Regions from separate parts of the Variovorax robiniae genome, predicted to be linked through region 2. Evidence: riboswitches for the same ligand, from Rfam matches in the RefSeq annotation. Region 2 holds a riboswitch; the other holds the start of a gene.
What was found. A riboswitch is a leader RNA that binds a small molecule or an ion and turns the genes downstream of it on or off. The one in region 2 is predicted to bind S-adenosylhomocysteine.
Positions count from the first base shown of each region.

Region 1: linked by a shared signal. The riboswitch ahead of ahcY (adenosylhomocysteinase) and the one ahead of metH (methionine synthase) in region 2 are both predicted to bind S-adenosylhomocysteine.

Region 1 covers NZ_JBBKZS010000005.1:442,087-447,310, reverse strand. The annotation lists gene WKW79_RS15435 (peptide chain release factor 3) at 1-844, opposite strand, end outside; gene WKW79_RS15430 (hypothetical protein) at 1,028-1,663, opposite strand; S-adenosyl-L-homocysteine riboswitch at 1,755-1,824, shown strand; gene ahcY (adenosylhomocysteinase) at 1,892-3,331, shown strand; gene WKW79_RS15420 (TlyA family RNA methyltransferase) at 3,342-4,136, shown strand; gene metF (methylenetetrahydrofolate reductase [NAD(P)H]) at 4,152-4,985, shown strand; gene WKW79_RS15410 (septal ring lytic transglycosylase RlpA family protein) at 4,982-5,224, shown strand, end outside.
Region 2 covers NZ_JBBKZS010000009.1:40,399-45,622, forward strand. The annotation lists gene WKW79_RS20665 (ArnT family glycosyltransferase) at 1-283, opposite strand, end outside; gene metH (methionine synthase) at 392-3,106, opposite strand; S-adenosyl-L-homocysteine riboswitch at 3,165-3,278, opposite strand; gene WKW79_RS20675 (PACE efflux transporter) at 3,287-3,727, opposite strand; gene WKW79_RS20680 (LysR family transcriptional regulator) at 3,823-4,731, shown strand; gene WKW79_RS20685 (SH3 domain-containing protein) at 4,738-5,224, opposite strand, start outside.

The sequences.
Region 1 (5,224 bases), on a different contig from region 2:
TGGTACTGGTGCGCGATTGCGGTGAGGGCGCGAGGTCGACCAGCGCATCCAGCACTTCCATCACCCCGAAGTTGTTCACGCCCGAGCCGAAGAACACCGGCGTCTGCTTGCCGGCCAGGAAGGCGTTGTGGTCCCAGGCATGCGAGGCGCCGGTGGCCAGTTCCATGCTCTCCATCGCATGCTCGAAGTCGGCGCCGAAGCGCTTCGTGAGCGTCTCGCGTTCCGACAGCGGAATGGTCTCGAAGTCCTGCGGCAGCCGCTCGCTGCCCGACTCGAACACCGTCATCGCCTGCGTGCGCAGGTTCATGATCCCGCGGAAGGTCTTGCCCTGGCCCACCGGCCAGGTCATCGGCACGCAGGCCATGCCGAGTTCGCGTTCCACCTCGTCGAGGATGTCCAGCGGCTCGCGCACTTCGCGGTCCATCTTGTTGACGAAGGTGATGATCGGCGTGTCGCGTTGCCGGCAGACCTCGATCAGGCGCCGCGTCTGCGCTTCCACGCCATTGGCCGCGTCGATCACCATCAGCGCGGAGTCCACCGCGGTCAGCACGCGGTAGGTGTCTTCGGAGAAGTCCTTGTGGCCGGGCGTGTCGAGCAGGTTGATGACATGGTCGCGGTAGGCCATCTGCATCACCGACGAGGCCACCGAGATGCCGCGCTGCTTCTCGATCTCCATCCAGTCCGATGTGGCATGGCGCGAGGCCTTGCGCGCCTTCACCGAGCCGGCGATCTGGATCGCGCCCGAGAACAGCAGCAGCTTCTCGGTGAGCGTGGTCTTGCCCGCGTCAGGGTGGGAGATGATCGCGAAGGTGCGACGGCGGCGGGTTTCGGAAAGATAGGACACGAAGAGGGTTCCAGGGACAGGATGTGGCCCGCAAGGGTTGCGGACCCGCGCAATCGCGAAACAGCGAGGCGCAGGGGGCCAGTGGTCGAGGAGAACCCGGGATTATCGCCGCCCCGGCCAGCCGCCGTCACTTGCGGCTGGCCGCCTTTCCATCATCGGTTCACCGCTGCCCGGCGCCCGACATCACATCGGCGGCTGGAACCCGTTGCGCCCCACCAGCATGCGCAGTGCGGTCGGCTTGCCATCCTTCTCCTGCGCCGTGATGACCACCTTCGCGCCCGGCACCACCAGTGCCGCTTGGTCCTGATTGCCCGGCTTGAAGGTGACGACCGGCGTGCCCGCGGGCACGATGACGGTCTGCTCGCCGCCCTTGTACTTGAGCAACAGTTTCTGCCCGCCCGGCACCGATGCCGGCGCGGCCGAGAGCGTGGATACCGTGGCATTCGTCATCGTGCTCTCGGGCATGTAGTCCCATGGCCGGAAGCCTTCGCCGGTGCCGCGCGCGGATTCGGGGAACACCACGATCTCCAGCGCGCGCTGGGTGCCGTCTGGCTGTGGCATCGACCCGGCGCCGACGAAGCTGTCGGCCTTGATGTCCGCCATCGTGAGTGGCACGACTTCCGCGACGTTCATGTCCGCGGGCCGCGCCATAGTGACCATCTCGCCGCTGCGGTCCTTGACCACCATCGAGGTGGCATCGACACGTTCGATCACGCCGCGCACGCGGACCTGCGCGGGCGCCTGTGCGGCAGCGACCAGGGGCAGGGCGCAAGCCGCCGCGACGGCCATCGAAAAGACGAGTTGCCGGGCTTTCATCATGATGAGGTGGTCTCCGAGAGGGGGGGAATGCAGTCTAGGACGATCCTCCGATCCCTGCTGGCCACCCCAAACTCAGCCGCGCTAAAATGCAAGGTCCGAGGAGCGTTGCAGCGCCGACAGGCGTGAGGCTCGGACCCTTATCGCAACCACGCTCACCCGCTGTTCTCGCGGTGAGTTTTCATCCCCGAACGCAGTGGCATTCTTCAAACCAGCTTTGTTGGAGTTCACATGAGCGCAGTTCTCAAGCCCACCCCCGTTGCCACCACCGACCAGGCCATCGCCGACCTGTCCCTTGCCGCCTGGGGCCGCAAGGAAATCCGGATCGCCGAGACCGAGATGCCCGGCCTGATGGCCATCCGCGAAGAGTTCGCGAAGTCGCAGCCGTTGAAGGGCGGACGCATCACTGGCTCGCTGCACATGACCATCCAGACGGCCGTGCTGATCGAGACGCTGCAAGCCCTCGGCGCGCAAGTGCGCTGGGCCTCGTGCAACATCTTCTCGACGCAGGACCATGCCGCCGCCGCCATCGCCGCCGCCGGCACGCCCGTGTTCGCGATCAAGGGCGAGACACTGAAGGACTACTGGGACTACACCCACGCCATCTTCGACTTCGGCGCCAAAGGCACGCAAGGCGAAGGCCCGAACATGATCCTCGACGACGGCGGCGACGCCACCTTGCTGATGCACCTGGGCCAGCGCGCCGAGAAGGACCAGTCGGTGCTCGCCAACCCGACCAGCGAAGAAGAGCGCATCCTCTACGCCGCGATCAAGGCCAAGCTCGCCGTCGACAACACCTGGTACACCCGCAAGTCGGCCGAGATCATCGGCGTGACCGAAGAGACCACGACCGGCGTGCACCGCCTCAATGAAATGTCGGCCAAGGGCACGCTGCTCTTCCGCGCCATCAACGTGAACGACTCGGTCACCAAGAGCAAGTTCGACAACCTCTACGGCTGCCGCGAGTCGCTGGTCGACGGCATCAAGCGCGCCACCGACGTGATGATCGCCGGCAAGGTCGCCTGCGTGGCCGGTTACGGCGACGTGGGCAAGGGCTCGGCCCAAGCCCTGCGTGCACTGAGCGCGCAAGTGTGGGTGACGGAGATCGACCCCATCAACGCGCTGCAAGCCGCGATGGAAGGCTACAAGGTCGTCACGATGGAATACGCCGCCGACAAGGCCGACATCTTCGTGACCACCACCGGCAACCGCGACGTCATCCGCCACGAGCACATGGCCGCGATGAAGGACCAGGCCATCGTCTGCAACATCGGCCACTTCGACAACGAGATCGACGTCGCGTCGATCGAGAAGTACGAATGGGAAGAGATCAAGCCGCAGGTCGACCACATCACCTTCCCCGATGGCAAGAAGATCATCCTGCTGGCCAAGGGCCGTCTGGTGAACCTCGGCTGCGGCACGGGCCATCCGAGCTTCGTGATGTCGTCTTCCTTCGCCAACCAGACCATCGCGCAGATCGAACTCTTCACCAAGCAGGACGCCTACCAGGCCGGCAAGGTCTACGTGCTGCCCAAGCACCTCGACGAGAAGGTTGCGCGCCTGCACCTGAAGAAGGTCGGCGCGATGCTGACCGAACTCACGGACGAGCAGGCCGCGTACATCGGCGTCGACAAGAAGGGTCCGTACAAGGCGGACACCTACCGCTACTGATCGGCGCCAGTTGCGCGCTGATCAATTGCTCGTGGAGCGCGGCCTGGCCGCGTCCCGATCCCAAGCCGTCCGCCTGATCGCCGGTGGCCTGCGCTGGCGCGATGCCGGCACCACCGACGCATGGCGCACCGTGGGGAAGAACCGCGACGACCTGCCCGAGACGGCGGAGCTCGAACTGCTTGATGCGGCCGAGTCCCGCTACGTCTCGCGCGGCGGTCTCAAGCTCGAAGGCGCGTTGCGCGTCGCGGGCCTGGATGTGTCCGGCAAGCGTTGCCTCGACGTGGGCCAGTCCACGGGAGGCTTTACCGATTGCCTCTTGCAGCACGGTGCGCTGCACGTGACCGGCATCGATGTCGGCCACGGCCAGTTGCATGCGCGGCTGCGCGAGGACGAGCGCGTGACCGCCATCGAGAAGGTCAATGCGCGCGCCTTGACGGCTGCGGACCTGATCGACGACGAGGACGGCGACGCGATTTCGGAACCACCACCCGAGCCAGCCTTCGACATCATCGTCGGCGACCTGTCGTTCATTTCACAGACGCTGGTGCTTCCAGCCGTCGTGCAGTTCCTCACGCGCTCCGGCGATTTGCTGATGCTCGTCAAGCCGCAATTCGAATTGCAGCCCGGACAGGTCGGCAAAGGCGGTATCGTTCGCGACTCGGCCCTGTATGCAGTCGTCGAGCAGCGTTTGCGGGAGGCCTGCGCTTCGCTGGATCTGCGTGTGGTGAACTGGTTCGACAGTCCGATCGAGGGCGGTGACGGGAACCACGAATTTTTCTTGCATGCCGTTCGCGCAGAGCGGTGAACCCAGGAGTAGGCCGTGCGTCTGCCACTAAGTTTTGAATTCTTTCCGACCAAGACGCCAGAAGGCGCGGTCAAGTTGCGCGCCGTGCGGCAACAGTTGTATGCCATGCAGCCCGAGTTCTGTTCGGTCACCTACGGTGCCGGCGGCTCGACGCATGAAGGCACCTTCAATGCCGTGCGCGAGATCCTGGCCGAGGGTGTGGATGCGGCGAGCCACTACTCGTGCATCGGCGCGACCAAGGCCACGGTGCGCGCGCAACTCGCCGAACTGAAGGCGATGGGCGTCAAGCGCCTGGTCGCCTTGCGCGGCGACCTGCCCAGCGGCTACGGTGCCGGCGGCGAGTTCCAGTACGCCAGCGACCTGATCGCCTTCATCCGCAACGAGACCGGCAACGATTTCCACATCGAGGTGGCCTGCTACCCCGAGGTGCATCCGCAAGCCCGCTCGCCCGAAGCCGACCTCAAGGCCTTCGCGACCAAGGTGCGCGCAGGCGCTGACACGGCCATCACGCAGTACTTCTTCAGCCCCGAGGCCTACTTCCGCTTCGTCGACGAAGTGCGCGCATTGGGCATCGACACGCCCATCGTGCCGGGCGTGATGCCGATCATCAGCTCCACGCAACTGATGCGCTTCTCCGATGCCTGCGGCGCGGAGATTCCCCGATGGATCCGCCTGCGCCTGCAAAGCTATGGTGACGACGTGGAATCGATCAAGTCCTTCGGCCTCGACGTCGTCGCTGCGCTGTGCGAGCGCCTGCATGCCGGCGGCGCGCCGGCCATGCACTTCTACACGATGAACCAGTCGGTGGCGACCCTCGCGGTGTTGCAGCGATTGGGCTGGGGTCCATGAAGGTCTGGCGCGTCGGTTGCAGGGTTGCAGCGTTGCTCGCGGTGGCATTCACCGCCGGCTGCGTTGTCCCGCCCGCCGCGCCCGGGTCACCCGGTTCCGAAGGCTCCGAAGCGGCTTCGACAGCCGATGCGGGCGCTTCTTCCACCGGTTTTTCCTGGCCCCGCCTGCGCCCACTCGCGCGCCAGCCCGCGACGCCGCCCGGTGCCGCGCCCCAGTCGGCCGTCGCAACGGTGAACTAC
Region 2 (5,224 bases):
ACAGCGTGGGCAGCAGCGCCAACACGAGTCCGATGAGCGCGTAACGGTCGACCAGCGTGACGGCGGGCGGCACCGCGAAGGCCTGCCGTCGCCAGCCGCGCACTTGCAGCGCCGCAGCGATCACGCCAGCCGCGACCAGCCCCAGCACCGGCACCGGCCTCAACGCGCCCACCAGTCCCAGCACCTGCATCGCCATGACGAACAGGCCCAGGCCCAGCGAGGTCGCCATGCCCCATTCGAGCCAGCGATCGCGCTGCGTCGGCGCGGCCAGGCGCGACAACACGGCCTGCCCCAGGCCCCAGCAGGACGCGACGATGACGGCGAACGCAGCGTAGTGCGTTGCCGCGAAGATCAGCTTCTGGATATCAGCTCCCGACTTGTTTTCTCGACGTCAGAGGTTGGGCGCCAGCAGGCGCTCCAGATCGGCTTCGCTGGCCTCGCGCCGACGCGCCTGGTCCACCAGCTGGTCATGGCCGATCTTGCCGACATTGAAGTACGTCGCATCGGGATGCGCAAGGTAGAAGCCGCTCACGCTGGCCGCCGGCAGCATGGCCAGGCTTTCGGTCACGCTCATGCCGATGTCGCTGCATTGCAACAGATCGAACATCGGGCGCTTGACGCTGTGGTCGGGGCAGGCCGGGTAACCGGGCGCGGGACGGATGCCGCGGTACTTCTCGCGGATCATGTCCTCGTTGCTCAGCGCCTCGCCGTTCGCGTAGCCCCAGAGGTCGGTGCGCACGCGGTGGTGCATGGCCTCAGCAAAGGCTTCGGCCAGGCGATCGGCCAAGGCCTTGAGCATGATGGCCGAGTAGTCGTCCAGGTCGTCGATGAAGTACTTCTCCTTCTTCTCCACGCCCAGGCCGGCGGTGACGGCGAACATGCCGACGTAATCCTTGATGCCGCTGTCCTTCGGCGCGACGAAGTCGGCCAGGCAGCGGCTGGGGCGCATCACGCCATCGATCATCTGCTTCTCGGTCTGCTGGCGCATGCCGTACCAGGTGAGCGCGACCTCGGTGCGCGACTCGTCCGTGTAGAGAACGATGTCGTCGTCGTTCACCGTGTTGGCGGGCCAGAAGCCGATCACGCCGCTTGCCGACAGCCAGCGGCCTTCGATGAGGCGTTGCAGCATGCGCTTGGCGTCGGCATAGACGCGCACGGCCTCTGTGCCGACCACTTCGTCTTTCAGGATCGCGGGGAACGGGCCGGCGAGATCCCAGGTCTGGAAGAAGGGGCCCCAGTCGATGTACTTCGCGAGTTCCGTCAGGTCGAAGTTCTTGAACACGCGGCGGCCGATGAACTTGGGCACGGTCGGCGTGAACGCGGACCAGTCGATGGGCGTCTTGTTGGCGCGCGCCTTGGGCAGCGGCCACAGCGGCACCTGCTTCTTGTTGGCATGCTGGTGGCGGACCTTGTCGTAGTCGGCGTTGAGTTCGCCGACGAACTTGTCGGCCTGCTCACTCAGGAGCGACTGCGCCACGCTCACGCTGCGCGATGCGTCGGGTACGTACACCACCGGGCCTTCGTAGTGCGGCGCGATCTTCACGGCCGTGTGCACGCGGCTCGTCGTGGCGCCGCCGATCATCAGCGGGATCTTCTTCACGCGGAAGTGGTCGTCCTTCTGCATCTCGCCGGCGACGTACTGCATCTCTTCCAGCGACGGCGTGATGAGGCCCGACAGCCCCACGATGTCCGCGCCCTCGACCTTGGCCCGCGCCAGGATCTCATGGCACGGGACCATCACGCCCATGTTCACCACCTCGAAGTTGTTGCACTGGAGCACGACGGTGACGATGTTCTTGCCGATGTCGTGCACATCGCCCTTCACCGTGGCGATGATGATCTTTCCCTTGGTGCGTACATCGCGGCCGGCCGCTTCGTCGCGCTTCTTCTCTTCCTCGATGTAGGGGATGAGGTGGGCCACGGCCTGCTTCATCACGCGGGCCGACTTCACCACCTGCGGCAGGAACATCTTGCCCTGGCCAAACAGGTCGCCCACGATGTTCATGCCGTCCATCAGCGGGCCTTCGATGACGTGCAGCGGGCGGCCGCCCTTGGCGACGATCGCCTGGTAGGCCTCTTCGGTGTCCTCGACGATGAAGTCGGTGATGCCGTGCACGAGCGCATGACTCAACCGCTGGCCGACGGTCTGCGGTGCCTCTGGAGTACCGCGCCATTCGAGCTTCTTGCTCTCGTCCTTGGCGCCGCTCTTGGCCGTCTCGGCGACTTCGACGAGGCGCTCGCCTGCATCGGGCCGCCGGTTCAGGATCACGTCTTCAACGCGCTCGCGCAGCGTCGGCTCCAGGTCGTCGTACACGCCGACCATGCCGGCGTTGACGATGCCCATGTCCATCCCCGCCTTGATCGCGTGGTACAGGAACACGGTGTGGATGGCTTCCCGCACCGGGTCGTTGCCACGGAAGCTGAAGCTCACGTTGCTCACGCCGCCCGACACCTTCGCACCCGGCAGGTTCTGCTTGATCCAGCGCGTCGCCTCGATGAAGTCGACCGCGTAGTTGTTGTGCTCCTCGATGCCCGTGGCCACCGCGAAGATGTTCGGGTCGAAGATGATGTCTTCCGCGGGGAAGTCGATCTCGTCCACGAGGATGCGGTAGGCCCGCTCGCAGATCTCGATCTTGCGCTCGTAGGTGTCGGCCTGTCCCTTCTCGTCGAAGGCCATCACGACGGCGGCAGCGCCATAGCGGCGCAAGAGCTTCGCGTGGTGCTTGAACTGCTCCACGCCCTCCTTCATCGAGATCGAGTTGACGATGCCCTTGCCCTGGATGCAGCGCAGGCCCGCCTCGATCACTTCCCACTTGGAACTGTCCACCATGATCGGCACGCGCGCGATGTCGGGCTCGCTGGCGATCAGGTTGAGGAAGCGCACCATCGCGGCCTTGCTGTCGAGCATGGCCTCGTCCATGTTGATGTCGATCACCTGCGCGCCGTTCTCGACCTGCTGGCGCGCGACGGCCAGCGCGTCTTCGTACTGGCCGTTCAGGATCATCCGCGCGAAGGCCTTGGAGCCGGTGACGTTGGTGCGCTCGCCGACGTTGACGAAGAGCGAGCCCTCGCCGATGGCCACCGGCTCGAGGCCGGACAGCAGCATGGGAGGAACGTGGACTGGATCTGTGGAGGACATGGCACTCACCTGTGTGAATCGGGTCAGCAGGTGAGCGTCGTTGCGGAAAGACCTGGAGGAATCCCAAGCCTGACAGTCCGGCGCGCGGGGTGCACGCGGTGCACTCGGCGCAAGGGTTGTTGCAACGCTCCTTGGGAGCGCGCGATTTTAAGCGGTTTGCGCTTGCCGACCCAGCGCCGAGGTCGGCAGGCCGAAGATGCGGTCGAAGCCCCAGTTGAACACGAAGGTGTAGACCAGGAAGTAGACCGACAGCACCAGGTCCATCACCAGCGCCTCCCACAGCGAGACGCCGAGCCACCATGCGACCAGCGGCGCCAGCAAGGCGATCAGCCCGCCTTCGAAGCCGATGGCATGCGCGATGCGCCGCTTGATGCTGCGGCCGGACGTGGCCTGGCGCGATTCCCAGCGCTCGACGCCCAGCGTGAAGAAGAAGTTCCAGACCAGCGCCACGGCCGACATGGACATCGCCAACGGCCCGGAACTGGCCAGGTGCTCGCCGGACATCCAGCTCAGCCCGATGCTGGAACTCACGATGGCCAGGCCCTCGTAGAGACTGAAATAGACGACTTTGCGCTGGATGCCTTGCATTGAGAGAAACCGCTGCTTTCTGTATGGGATGGGAGGACTTTATTCGAGTATTTCTGATATAAAAAGTCATCTTCTTTCAGTTTCATTGATAGATCGTGGCCTTTACCAGCGAAAGCGTCGAAGTCTTCTTGGCCGTGCTCGACACGGGCTCGTTCTCGGCGGCGGCGCGGGCGTTGGGACGGGTGCCGTCGGCGGTCAGCATGGCCATCGCCCAGTTGGAGGCGGAACTTGACCTGCCGCTGTTCGACCGCAGCGGCCGCGAGCCCAAGCCGACGGACGCGGCACGCTCGCTGGAGCCGCAGGCGCGGCTGCTCGCGGCGCAGCTCAAGGCCTTGCAGGTGCAGGCGCTGGGGCTCACACAGGGGCTTGAAAACCGGCTGACCCTGGCCATCGCGCCGGAACTGCTGTCCGCGCCCTGGAGCGCGGCACTGGCCACGCTGGCCCAGGAACATCCGCTGCTGGAAGTCGAAGTGCTGGCCGCGCCGCAGGCCGACGCGCTGGCGATGCTGCACACCGGCCGCGCCCAGCTCGCGCTGGTGTTCGAGCGGCCAAGCATCGACGGACGCGAAGGCTTCCAGGAGGTGGCGAGCGAACTGCTGGTCGCGGTGATCGCGCCGACGCATCCGGTCTATGTGGCGGCCGGCAGCCGGCTCGGCGAGCAGCACCTGGTCAACACGCGGCAGGTGGTGGTGGCAGGCCGCGATTTGGCCTCACGCGACCCGCGCTTCGTCTTCGCGCGCCACACCTGGCGCAGCGACAACGCGTTGGCCGCGCTGAGCCTGATCACGGCGGGCGTCGGCTGGGGCTGGTTGCCGCGCAGCTTCGTGCAGCCGCACGTGGCGACGGGCGCCTTGGTCGAGATCGTATTCGACAACCTGTCGAACGGACTGGACCTGTGGGTGGACGTGGTGTGGTCGCGCGAGCGGCCGCTGGGCCTGGGCGCGCAGCGCTTCATCTCGCTGATCCAGCGCGCCGACAAGCGTGCGCTGAAGACGAAGGGCTGATCCCGCTCAGAACTTGTTCGCCGGCACGCCTGGCGCAATGTCCTTCATCGGTTCCGTGTATTGCCCCGGCGTGCGCGGCGGGCCGACCGGCACCGGCGTCGACCGCCCCGGATTCGCGCCAGGGCCCGGCTGCGGTGCGAAACCCGGCTGGGGCGCGTAGCCCGGCCGGGGCGCATAGCCAGGCTGCTGCGCGTAGCCCGGATGAGGCCTCGGGTCGTAACCAGGTCGGGGGCCGTGGTTCGGTGGCGGTCCGTAGCCGGGGCCAGGGGGGCGCGGCGGCGGCACGTAGCCCGGCCCGGGCGGGCGAGGCTGCCAGCCTGCGTGCGGCGGGGGCGGAGGCCGCCAGCCAGGCACGGGCGGCGGTGGCGGGCGGCCGCCCCACCAGCGCGGCTCGTTGTACCAGGGCCGGTCGCGGTAATAGTTGCCCCAGTAGTTGCCGATGCTGAAGGCGACGATCGGCACGCCGATGCTCGCGCCGTAGCCTGACAGCGGC